Regions from separate parts of the Nonomuraea sp. NPDC049709 genome, predicted to be linked through region 2. Evidence: riboswitches for the same ligand, from Rfam matches in the RefSeq annotation. Region 2 holds a riboswitch; the other holds the start of a gene.
What was found. Region 2 has a riboswitch for cobalamin ahead of AB0J69_RS25445 (ribonucleoside-diphosphate reductase subunit alpha). Riboswitches for the same ligand answer to the same signal wherever they lie in the genome.
Positions count from the first base shown of each region.

Region 1: linked by a shared signal. The riboswitch ahead of AB0J69_RS43490 (CbtB-domain containing protein) and the one ahead of AB0J69_RS25445 (ribonucleoside-diphosphate reductase subunit alpha) in region 2 are both predicted to bind cobalamin.

Region 1 is NZ_JBFANM010000060.1:10,011-15,227, reverse strand. It holds gene AB0J69_RS43510 (nitroreductase/quinone reductase family protein) at 1-40, shown strand, start outside; gene AB0J69_RS43505 (hypothetical protein) at 212-382, opposite strand; gene AB0J69_RS43500 (hypothetical protein) at 633-947, shown strand; gene AB0J69_RS43495 (STAS domain-containing protein) at 966-1,262, opposite strand; cobalamin riboswitch at 1,506-1,635, shown strand; gene AB0J69_RS43490 (CbtB-domain containing protein) at 1,670-1,861, shown strand; gene AB0J69_RS43485 (CbtA family protein) at 1,883-2,671, shown strand; gene AB0J69_RS43480 (histidine phosphatase family protein) at 2,711-3,436, shown strand; gene AB0J69_RS43475 (VWA domain-containing protein) at 3,388-5,217, shown strand, end outside.
Region 2 is NZ_JBFANM010000025.1:43,712-48,928, reverse strand. It holds gene AB0J69_RS25450 (ribonucleotide-diphosphate reductase subunit beta) at 1-166, opposite strand, end outside; gene AB0J69_RS25445 (ribonucleoside-diphosphate reductase subunit alpha) at 179-2,350, opposite strand; cobalamin riboswitch at 2,472-2,669, opposite strand; gene AB0J69_RS25440 (tripartite tricarboxylate transporter substrate-binding protein) at 2,674-3,639, opposite strand; gene AB0J69_RS25435 (SAM-dependent methyltransferase) at 3,737-4,498, opposite strand; gene glmS (glutamine--fructose-6-phosphate transaminase (isomerizing)) at 4,559-5,217, opposite strand, start outside.

The DNA of each region.
Region 1 (5,217 bases), on a different contig from region 2:
GTATCCGGTCTTCCGCATCACCCCGGTCGAGACACGGTGACCGCGTCCCCTGGCCGGTCGTCCCCGTGAGCCGCCGGGGTCACGAACCCGGCGCGGGCCGATGCCGGGATCATCACGTTCTCCTCCCGAGACCGCGCTTCCCCGCCCTGATCAGCCGGCGAATGTCACCTTCCGAACACGGCAGGCGGCCCCGGCCGGAGTGGTGAGGTAGTCAGAGGTCATGCTCCTCCTCCGGTTGTCCAGCGCCTTGTGCATCGCCGCGCTGCTCGCCCTCACCGCCTGCAGCGAGGATCCCGCGGCCCGCGCCGCCCGTACCCGCGCCGAACAGATCGCCGAGCGGCTCGGCCGCGGCCTGTCGTGGAACTCGGAGGACATCGGCCACGTGCTCTCCCGCGACGCGGACGTCGACGTGTACTCCGTGACCGGCACCAGGTACAGCGTCAGCGACCAGGGACGCGTCCTGCTGCGGATCCGCGCCACGAGCCCGGTGGATCGGGACGGTGAGCCGCTCGGCAGGACGAGTTCCCCGGGTCCCGCCGCGGTGGCCGTCGTGTGCTTCGAGATCTCGGTCTCCTACTCCGACGCCGGCGTGGCCGAGGTCGACTGCCCGGCGGGCGAGCCGCGCTCCTTCCGTGCCCCGGCGGAGATCCCCCCGCACCGCGTACGAGTGGCTGAAGACGCGCCTGCCCGCAACCCCCGATCTGGCGGCCGCCCGCGAGGTCGTCGACCGGCTGGACCTGGACGACCGCATCGGCAAGGACGTGGCCGAGGTCGACGGGGTGATCGGCATCGCGTTGCGGGAGCGGCCGGGGGTGTGCCTGTTCGCCCGCGTCCGGCCGGGGGACGTACAGGTCTGGTGGCCCTCCCGCGTCCAGGCGATGCCCGGGGAGAGCAGCTGCAGCGCCGCCGAGGCCGCGCACGGCCACGCCCAGCGCCCGCCCCACTGACCGCCGCAGGCCTGCGGGTCAGCCGCTCGGCGGCGGGAACACGCGGTCGAGACCGGTGATCTCCAGCAGCCGTACGACACTCCGCGAGCTCCTCGTCACCCGCAGGCTCCCCCGCCCCGCCACCGCCTGGTTACGCGCGGCGACCAGCACGGCCAGGCCGCGGGCGTCGATGAAACCCACCTGGCCCAGGTCGAGCACGAGATGGGTGCCCCGCTGGGCGAGCACGCGGGCCACGCACGCGCGGAAGACCGGCTCCGAGGCCAGGTCGAGCTCTCCGGACGCCCTGATCACCACCTGGTCGTCCGTCCTGGTCACCTGAAGGACCAGACCAGCCTCCCCTCCCGGCAGGTGAGGGTCCATCGGGGACGACATGGGGTGGAACCTATGACCGGCCCATCACGCCGCGCCAGGGCCAAAGGTCCCGAATCGAACTCTCCCACTCCCGGCGTCTCGTCAAGGAAGGCCCGCCCGCCTGAACTCCCCGGACTCACTCCGGGGACCCGGCGCTCAGGCCCCTCACCCACCAGCCCATCCGCCGGGACGTATTGACGCGAACAGGAGGAACAGATACGTTCCGGTAGATTTCACGGTTGTCCAAGGGAAATCCGGTGAGATGCCGGTGCGGACGCGCCACTGTATCCGGGACGTAGATCCCGGGAGCCAGGTCGCTTGGCAGCCGTGACCTCGAAGGCGGGACGCGTCATCCCTGAGGAGGCTTTTGCATGAGTGATCTGACCACTCCCACCACCACCATCCCCTTTCCACGCCTGCGCGCCTGGCTGCCGGCCGTGGCACTGCTGCTGCTCGTCGCGTACCTGGTACTGATGGACAACGGCGCCGTGTCCCAGACGGGCGCTTTCCTGCACGAGCTGATGCACGACGGGCGGCACCTGCTCGGCGTGCCGTGCCACTGAGGCCCCGGCATGGTACGAAACTTGCTGGTCAGAGGTCTGCTCGTGGGCCTGCTGGCCGGATTGGTCGCGGGCGGCTTCGCCTTCGTCTTCGGGGAACCGCGCGTGGACAGCGCGATCGCCCTGGAGGAGGCGGCCGCGGCCCGGGCCGCTCCGGCCGAGGCCCACGAGGGCCACGATCACGGTGAAGGGGCCGAGGTCAGCAGGCCCGTGCAGAAGGCGGGGCTCTTCCTGGCCACCGGGCTCTACGGGCTGGCCGTGGGCGGCGTGTTCGCCCTCGTGTTCGCGGGCCTGCGGGGCCGGGTCGGGCCGCGCTCGGACGGGCGGCTGGCCCTGGCCTCCGCCGGTACGGCGTTCGTCGCCGTCATCCTCGTCCCGTTCGTGAAATATCCAGCCAACCCGCCCGCTGTCGGTGACCCGGCGACGATCGGCAACCGCACTCTGCTGTACGTGGTGATGGTCCTCGTCGGACTGGCCGCGGTGGCGATCGCCGTGGCCACGGCCCGCCGGGCGAGCTCCGCGGATCCGTGGGTCCGGTGGGTCTCGGCGATGGGCTCCTTCCTGGTTCCGGTGGTGGCGGCGTGGGTGCTGCTGCCGCCGGTGAACGAGGTGCCCGCCGGCTTCCCGGCCACGCTGCTGTGGGAGTTCCGGCTCGCCTCGCTCGGCACGCAGCTCGTCTTCTGGGCGGCGTTCGGCGTGCTGTTCGGGTGGGTGAGCGACAGAGCGGCCCGGCCGGTACAGGCCGACCCGGCTCGTACGGCCGGTACGGCTCGTACCGGCGGCGCCGCCGGTGCCGCCGTCGAGCCGGGCTGAGCCCGGTTGTTGTTCGTCCGGCACGCGACGACGCCGGGGATGCGGGCTGCCCGCTTCCCCGACCACACGGACACCGACCACACGAACACCGACCACACGAACGCCGACCACACGAACGCCGACCCGGCCGGCCTCGCCAGGGCCGCCTCCTTGGCAGGCAGGGCGGGCTGGACCGCGCAGGGCGGCATGCCGGGCCCGGCCGGCGCGGGCGATAGGCCGGGCGCGACTGTCTGGGTCTCACCCGTGCGGGCCGCGTGGCAGACCGCCGCCGCGATGGGGCTGGAGGCGCGCGAGGCTCCGGCCCTCAGGGAAGCCGACTGCGGCCGGTGGGGCGGGCTGACGTATGAACAGGTCGCGCGGGAGGAGCCGGAGGCGCTGGCCGGATGGCTGGCGGATCCGCACGCGGCCCCGCACGGCGGCGAGAGCCTGGCCGCGCTCGCAGAACGGGTCGGGGACTGGCTGGAAGCGGTACGCGAGAGTCCCACCCGCCCCGAGGCGGTCACCGGCCGGGCGCAACCCGGGATGGTCGCCGGCGCCGTGCCCTCTGAGGTGGTCGTCATCTGTGATGTCGGTGTGATCCGGGCAGCGCTCGGGCATGCGCTGGGGCTGGATCCGCCCAGCGCCGCCCGTTTCGACATCGCGCCGCTGTCCTTCACCGAGCTGACCGTCACGCGAACCGGCTGGCGGGTCGCTCATGTCAACCGGAAGGTTCTGTCTTGGTCAACACCTACCCGTTCAGCGCGGTCGTCGGGCTCGATGACCTGAAGCTGGCGCTGGTGCTCAACGCGGTCTCCCCCCGGGTGGGCGGCGTGCTCGTACGCGGTGAGAAGGGCACTGCGAAGTCCACGATCGTACGCGCGCTCGCAGCCCAGCTGCCCGCCGTGGACGTGGTGGCCGGTTGCCGCTTCGCCTGCGACCCGGCGGCGCCCGACCCCGGGTGCCCGGACGGCCCGCATGAGAGCGGCGTCGAGGGCGTGAGCCGTCCGGCCGCTCTGGTGGAGTTGCCTGTCGGAGCGTCCGAGGACCGCCTGGCGGGATCGCTCGACGTGGAGCGGGCGCTGACGGAGGGCGTGAAGGCGTTCGAGCCGGGCCTGCTGGCCGCCGCGCACCGCGGGGTCCTGTACGTCGACGAGGTGAACCTGCTGCACGACCACCTCGTGGACCTGCTGCTCGACGCGGCCGCCCTCGGGACCTGTTACGTCGAGCGCGAGTCCGTGTCCGTCCGGCACGCCGCCCGGTTCCTGCTGGTCGGCACCATGAACCCGGAGGAGGGCGAGCTGCGGCCGCAGCTGCTCGACAGGTTCGGGTTGACGGTCGAGGTCAGGGCGTCGCGCGATCCCGGGGAGCGGGCCGAGGTGGTGCGGAGGCGGCTGGCCTTCGACGCGGACCCGGCGGCGTTCGCGGCCCGGTGGGCGCGGGAGGAGTCGGAGCTGGCGGGGCGGATCGCCACGGCCCGGGAGCGGGTGGCGGGCGTACGGCTGCCCGACGCGCGGCTGCGGCAGATCGCCACGGTTTGCGCGGCCTTCGAGGTGGATGGTCTGCGAGCCGACCTGGTCACGGCGAGCGCGGCGATCGCCCATGCGGCCTGGCAGGGGCGGGCGGTGGTGAGCGTCGCGGACGTACGCGCGGCGGCCCGGCTGTCGTTGCCGCACCGGAGGAGGCGGGACCCGTTCGACGCGCCGGGGCTGGATGAGGCACTGCTCGATGAGCTGCTGGAGCGAACCTCAGAGGATGACGATCCGGACGGGAGCGACGGTCCGGACGGCCCGGACGGCCGTGGTGGACCGGACGGCCCGGACGGCCCGGACGGCCGTGGTGGCCCGGATGATCGTGGCGGGGCCGACGATCGTGGCCGGACGGACGGTCGTGGCGGTGCGGACGGTGGTCCTTCTGGCGAGGGGGCGGCTGCGGGTGGTGACGACGGCTCTCCGGGTGCGGGCCAGGACGGTGGGGGCGCCGACCGGGTGGCCGGGCGCGAGGACGGCGGTGAGGTCGTGCCGCGTGAGCCGGGATCGGAGGCGACCGGCGGCGATGCGGGGGCAGGACACTCCGGGCGAGAGGGGCGGGTGGACGGGGTGACGGCGCCGTACCGGGTGCCGTTGCTGGAGGTGCCGGGGCTCGGGGAGGGGGCGTCCGGGCGGCGGTCGCGCTCGCGGACCCCGCACGGCCGGGCCACCGGGTCGCGCCGCCCCTCCGGGCCGGTGCGCGACCTGCACGTGACGGCGACGCTGCTGGCGGCCGCCCCGCACCAGAGGGAACGCGGGCGCGGCGGGCCGGGGCTGGTGCTGCGCGGGGACGACCTGCGTGAGGTGGTGCGTGAGGGCAGGGAGGGCAACCTCGTGCTGTTCGTGGTGGACGCGAGCGGCTCGATGGCGGCGCGCAGGCGGATGGCGGTGGTCAAGACGGCCGTGCTCAGCCTGCTGCTCGACGCCTACCAGCGGCGCGACAAGGTGGGGCTGGTGACGTTCCGGGGCGCGGGTGCCGAGGTGGCGCTGCCGCCCACGTCGTCGGTGGAGGCGGGTGCGGCGCGGTTGCGTTCGCTGCCC
Region 2 (5,217 bases):
TCAGGTGCCGCTCCTGCGGGGTCATCCTGGCCAGGTCGGCGAGGTCGTTGTGCAGGTCCACCTCCTCGACGGTCCACGTGTTGCGGATGGCCGCGCGGTAGCGCTCGTAGAAGTCGGGGTAGCGCATGGGCCGCAGGGTGAGGTCCATACCGGGGTCGAGCAGCACGAAAAGGTCTCCTTACTGGCAGGCTTCGCAGGTTTCGGGGTTCTCGAGGGAGCAGGCGATCGCCTCGGCGGAAGGGGCCGCGACCGTCGTCTGGGCGATGCGGGTGGCGGGGCGCGAGCGCAGGTAGTACGTCGTCTTCAGGCCCTGCTTCCAGGCGTAGGCGTACATCGACGAGAGCTTGCCGATGGTCGGGCTGGCCATGAAGAGGTTGAGCGACTGCGACTGGTCGATGTACGGCTGGCGCGCGGCGGCCAGGTCGATCAGCGCCTTCTGCGGCAGCTCCCACGCCGTGCGGTAGAGAACCTTGAGGTCGTCGGGCACGCCGGGCACGGTCTGCACCGAGCCGTCGGCGCGCTTGAGGTCGTCGCGCACCTGCTGGGTCCACAGCCCGCGCGCCTGCAGATCGGCTACCAGATACCGGTTGACCTGAAGGAACTCGCCCGACAGGGTCTCCCGCTTGAACACGTTGGACACCTGCGGCTCGATGCACTCGTAGCAGCCGGCGATGGAGGCGATCGTCGCGGTCGGGGCGATGGCGACCATGAGCGAGTTCCGCAGGCCGGTCTCCGCGATCTTCTCGCGGAGCGCGTTCCAGCGCGGCGAGCCGGCCACGCCGTAGTGGTCGGGGTGCAGCACTCCCCCGGCGGCCCGCGTGTCGGCGTACGACGGGTGCCTCCCGCGCTCGGCCGCCAGGTCGGCCGAGGTGTCGTACGCGGCCAGCGCGATCTCCTCGGCGATCCTGGTGGACAGCTCCAGCGCCCGCGGCGAGTCGAACGGCAGCCGCAGCGTGAAGAACACGTCGGCCAGCCCCATCACGCCCAGCCCGATGGGCCGCCACCGCTTGTTGGCCGCCTCGGCCTCGGATGTCGGGTAGAAGCCCAGGTCGATGGTGCGGTCGAGGAAGCGTACGGCGGTGCGCACGGTGCGGCGCAGCCGCTCCCAGTCCATGTCCTTCCCGGCGCCGTCCCCGGTCAGGTGGGCGGCCAGGTTGACCGAGCCGAGATTGCAGACGGCCGTCTCGGCGTCGCTGGTGACCTCGAGGATCTCGGTGCAGAGGTTCGACAGGTGGATGACGTTCTCGGGGCGGGCGGTCTGGTTGGAGGTGCGGTTGGCGGCGTCCTTGAACGTCATCCAGCCGTTGCCGGTCTGGGCGAGGGTGCGCATCATCCGGCCGTACAGGGTCCTGGCGGGGATCTGCCGGACGTACCGCCCGGCCTCCTCGTACGCGCGGTACGCGGCCGTGAACGCCTCCCCGTACAGGTCCGTGAGGTCGGACACCTCCTTCGGGTCGAACAGCGACCACGTCCCGTCCGCCTCGACCCGGCGCATGAACTCGTCGGGGACCCAGTTGGCCAGGTTCAGGTTGTGGGTGCGGCGGGCGTCCTCGCCGGTGTTGTCGCGCAGCTCCAGGAACTCCTCGATGTCGGCGTGCCAGGTCTCCAGGTAGACGCAGGCCGCCCCCTTGCGCCGGCCGCCCTGGTTGACCGCCGCCACCGAGGAGTCCAGCGTGCGCAGCCAGGGCACGATGCCGTTGGAGTGGCCGTTCGTGCCCCTGATCAGGGAGCCGCGCGAGCGCACCCGGGTCCAGGAGATGCCGATGCCCCCGGCGTACTTGGACAGCCGGGCCACCTGCCCGTACCTGTCGTAGATGCCCTCCAGCTCGTCGCGCGGCGAGTCGAGCAGGAAGCAGGACGACAGCTGCGGACGGCGCGAGCCGGAGTTGAACAGGGTGGGCGAGCTGGGCAGGTACGACAGCGTGGACATGAGCGCGTACAGCTCCGCCGCCTCGGCCACCGACTCCGACAACCCGCAGGCCACGCGCAGGAAGAAGTGCTGCGGCCGCTCCAGCACCCCCCGCGTCTCGGGGTGGCGCAGCAGGTAGCGGTCGTACACCGTGCGCAGCCCGAAATACTCGAACCGGTCGTCCGCCTCGGCGGAGACCAGCGCGTCCAGCTCGGCGGCGTGCGCGGCGACGAACTCCGCCAGGCCGTCCTGCACGAGCCCGGCCGCGTGGGTGGCGGCGATGGACTCCGAGAACGTCCGTACCCCGTGCGCGGCCGCCTCGTCGGCGATCTCCTCGGCCAGCAGCCGGGCGGCGACCCGCGAGTTGGCCGGGTCGGTGATCACCCGGGCGGCGGCCTCCTCGATGGCCAGGCGGCGGTCAACCTCAACGATCTGAGTCACGTGCTCTCTCTCCTCGCGAGCTCATCCCCGTGAGGGCACGCGAGAGCACGGCGAACCGGATCACCGGCCGCGTCGCGCTCCGGCCCGCCCTCGAGGCCCTGAACACTTCATGCCGGGACACACGGCCCGGCACGACGCTGGCAGGTCTTCGGGCTCGCGGGCGCGCTCCATGGCTCCTACTGACCGTCGCTTCCCGGATCTCTCCAGTGCACAATGACGGCGGTCGTTCCCGCTCACCGCTGCGGGGCAGCCCCGGAATCTCACCGGGTTCCCTTTTGCTCCGCCTCCGGAGAGGCGAACCAGCGACGACCAGGATCCTACATCTAGTGGCCGTTCCCGCAACTACCCCAGCATGTTGTGGCTTTGGTGGTGTCGAGCAGTCCGAGGTCCCGCAGGACCGCGCGGGTGCGGGCGATCTCGGTGCCGACCCAGCGGGCGAAGTCGTCGCCGACGAGGGGGATCGACAACCAGCCGGCGGCCCGGCAGGCCGCCTCCCAGCCGGTCGAGCCGATCACCGCTTCGCACATGCGCAGGGCGGCCTCGCGGCTCTCGTCGGCCATGTCCTCGGATCCGAAGGCGGCCACCCAGTCCGTGAAGTCCACCCGCACGCCGCACTCCAGCAGTGTCGGCACGTCGAGGTCGGGCACGCGGGTGGCCGAGGACACCGCCAGCGCCCTGACCCGGCCGCGGCCGATGCCGGCGCGCCAGCCGGTCAGCGGGCCCGCGGCGGCGGCCCCCTTGCCGGCCAGCAGCGCGGTGGCCGCCTCGCCGCCGCTGGGGTAGCCGGTGTACTCGACCTGCCTGGTGTCCGCGCCGAGGGCCTTGGCGATCAGGCCGAACAGCAGGTGGTCGGGCTCGCCCTGCGGCCCGCCCACCAGCGGCGTCCGGCCGGGCGAGGCGACCAGCCGGGCACCGAAGTCGTCGAAGTCCTTGACCGGCGAGGCGTCGGGCACGACCACGACCTCGACCTCACCGCTGAGCCTGGCCAGTGGGGTGCCGGTGTCGAGCAGGCTCTGGCCGTTGTTCAGCTCGGCCGCGGCCAGCGCGGGCAGGCCGGTCACCGTGATCGGCGTGCCGGCGCCCGACTCGAACCCGGCGGTCCGGGCCGCCCCGGCGAACGCCCGCCCCACGGGGGCCCAGCGCGGTCCGCTCGGATTGATCGAGAAGCCGGTACGCGGCACGCCCCCGCCGGTGCGCTCCGTACCGCACCCGGCGGCGCAGGCCGTGACTCCCAGCCCCCAGACCAGGAACCGCCGCCGGCGCATCTGCTTCTCCCCGGAATCCCCCATTACTCTAGGTTAATAACCCATTACACGCCGCTATACACCCGGGTCGCGACGAACACAACAAATCGCTTTTCTTCGCGCTTTTTCGTGATTTTTAAACTTATTGGGTTTTCTTGCCGACCCCGGCCATGAGTGACGACGGCAACGACCAGTCGCCCACCAGCTTGGGCCGGTCCGGACGCCAGTCGGTGGCCTGCACGAGCCCCGGCGGCTCCAGCGGGAACCCGCCGAAGAACGCGCGGATCCGGGCCGGGGTCCGGTCGGTCCCGTCCCGGGCGGAGGAGCCGCCGCGCTCCTCGTCCTCCAGGTGCGCCATGGTCGTGGCGTGCGAGATCACCAGATAGCCGCCCGGCGCCATCCGCTCGCGGAGCACGCCCACCGCCTGCTGGGGGTGGGCGGAGTCCGGCAGGAAGTGCAGGATCGACACCAGCAGCACGGCGATCGGCTGGTCGAGGTCCAGGAACTCACCGGCCCCGGCCAGCACTTCCGCGGGATCCAGCAGGTCGGCCTGGACGAAACGGGCCCTGCCCGGTGCGTGCCGGAGCAGGGCCGTGGCGTGGGCGGCGACGACGGGGTCGTGGTCGACGTAGACGACCCGGGCCTCCGGGGCCACCTCGTGCGCGCTGCCCTGGGTGGGCAGCCCGCTGCCGAGGTCGAGGAACTGGCGGATCCCGGCACGCGCCACGTAGCGCACGGCGCGCTGGAGGAAGGCCCGGTTCGCGCGGGCCAGCGCGACCGCCTCCGGGATCAGCTCGGCGAGCTGGTCAAGGGCCAGACGGTCGACCGCGAAGTTGTCCTTCCCACCGAGCATGTAGTCGTACATGCGTGCGGGATTGGGCCTCTGTTGGTCGAACTTCCGCACAGTATCGAATTTATGTCGTCGCAAGCCAGATAACGATAGTTTGCGCTGAATTGGACTCAGTTACTCAACCGTTACGCTCTTGGCGAGGTTGCGTGGCTTGTCCACGTCGCGGCCCAGCGCGACCGCCGCGTAGTACGCCAGGAGCTGGAGGGGAATCGTGAGCAGGATGGGGTCGAGCTCGATCTCGTTCTTGGGGATCACGATCACGTCGTCGGCCAGCTTGGCGTCCGGCTGGCGGTGGCCCACCATGAGCACCTGACCGCCGCGGGCGCGGATCTCGCCGAGCGTGGTGAGGTTCTTGTCGAGCAGCTCGTCGTCGGGGACGATGGCGACCGTCGGCATGTCGGGGCCGATCAGCGCGAGCGGGCCGTGCTTGAGCTCGCTGGCAGGGTAGGCCTCGGCGTGGACGTACGAGATCTCCTTGAGCTTCTGCGCGCCCTCGCGGGCCACCGGGTAGCCGCGCACCCGGCCGACGAACATCATGCTCGCGTGCTTGGCGTACTTGTCGGCCAGCTCGGCGATCTTGTCGCCCTGCGCGAGGATCTGCTCGATCTGCCCGGGCAGCCGGCGCAGGCCCTCCACGATGCGCCGCCCGTCGGCCGGCGACAGGTCGCGCACCCGCCCCAGGTGCAGCGCCAGCAGCGCGAACGCCACCGAGGTCGAGGTGAACGCCTTGGTCGAGGCGACCGAGACCTCGGGGCCGGCGTGCAGGTAGATGC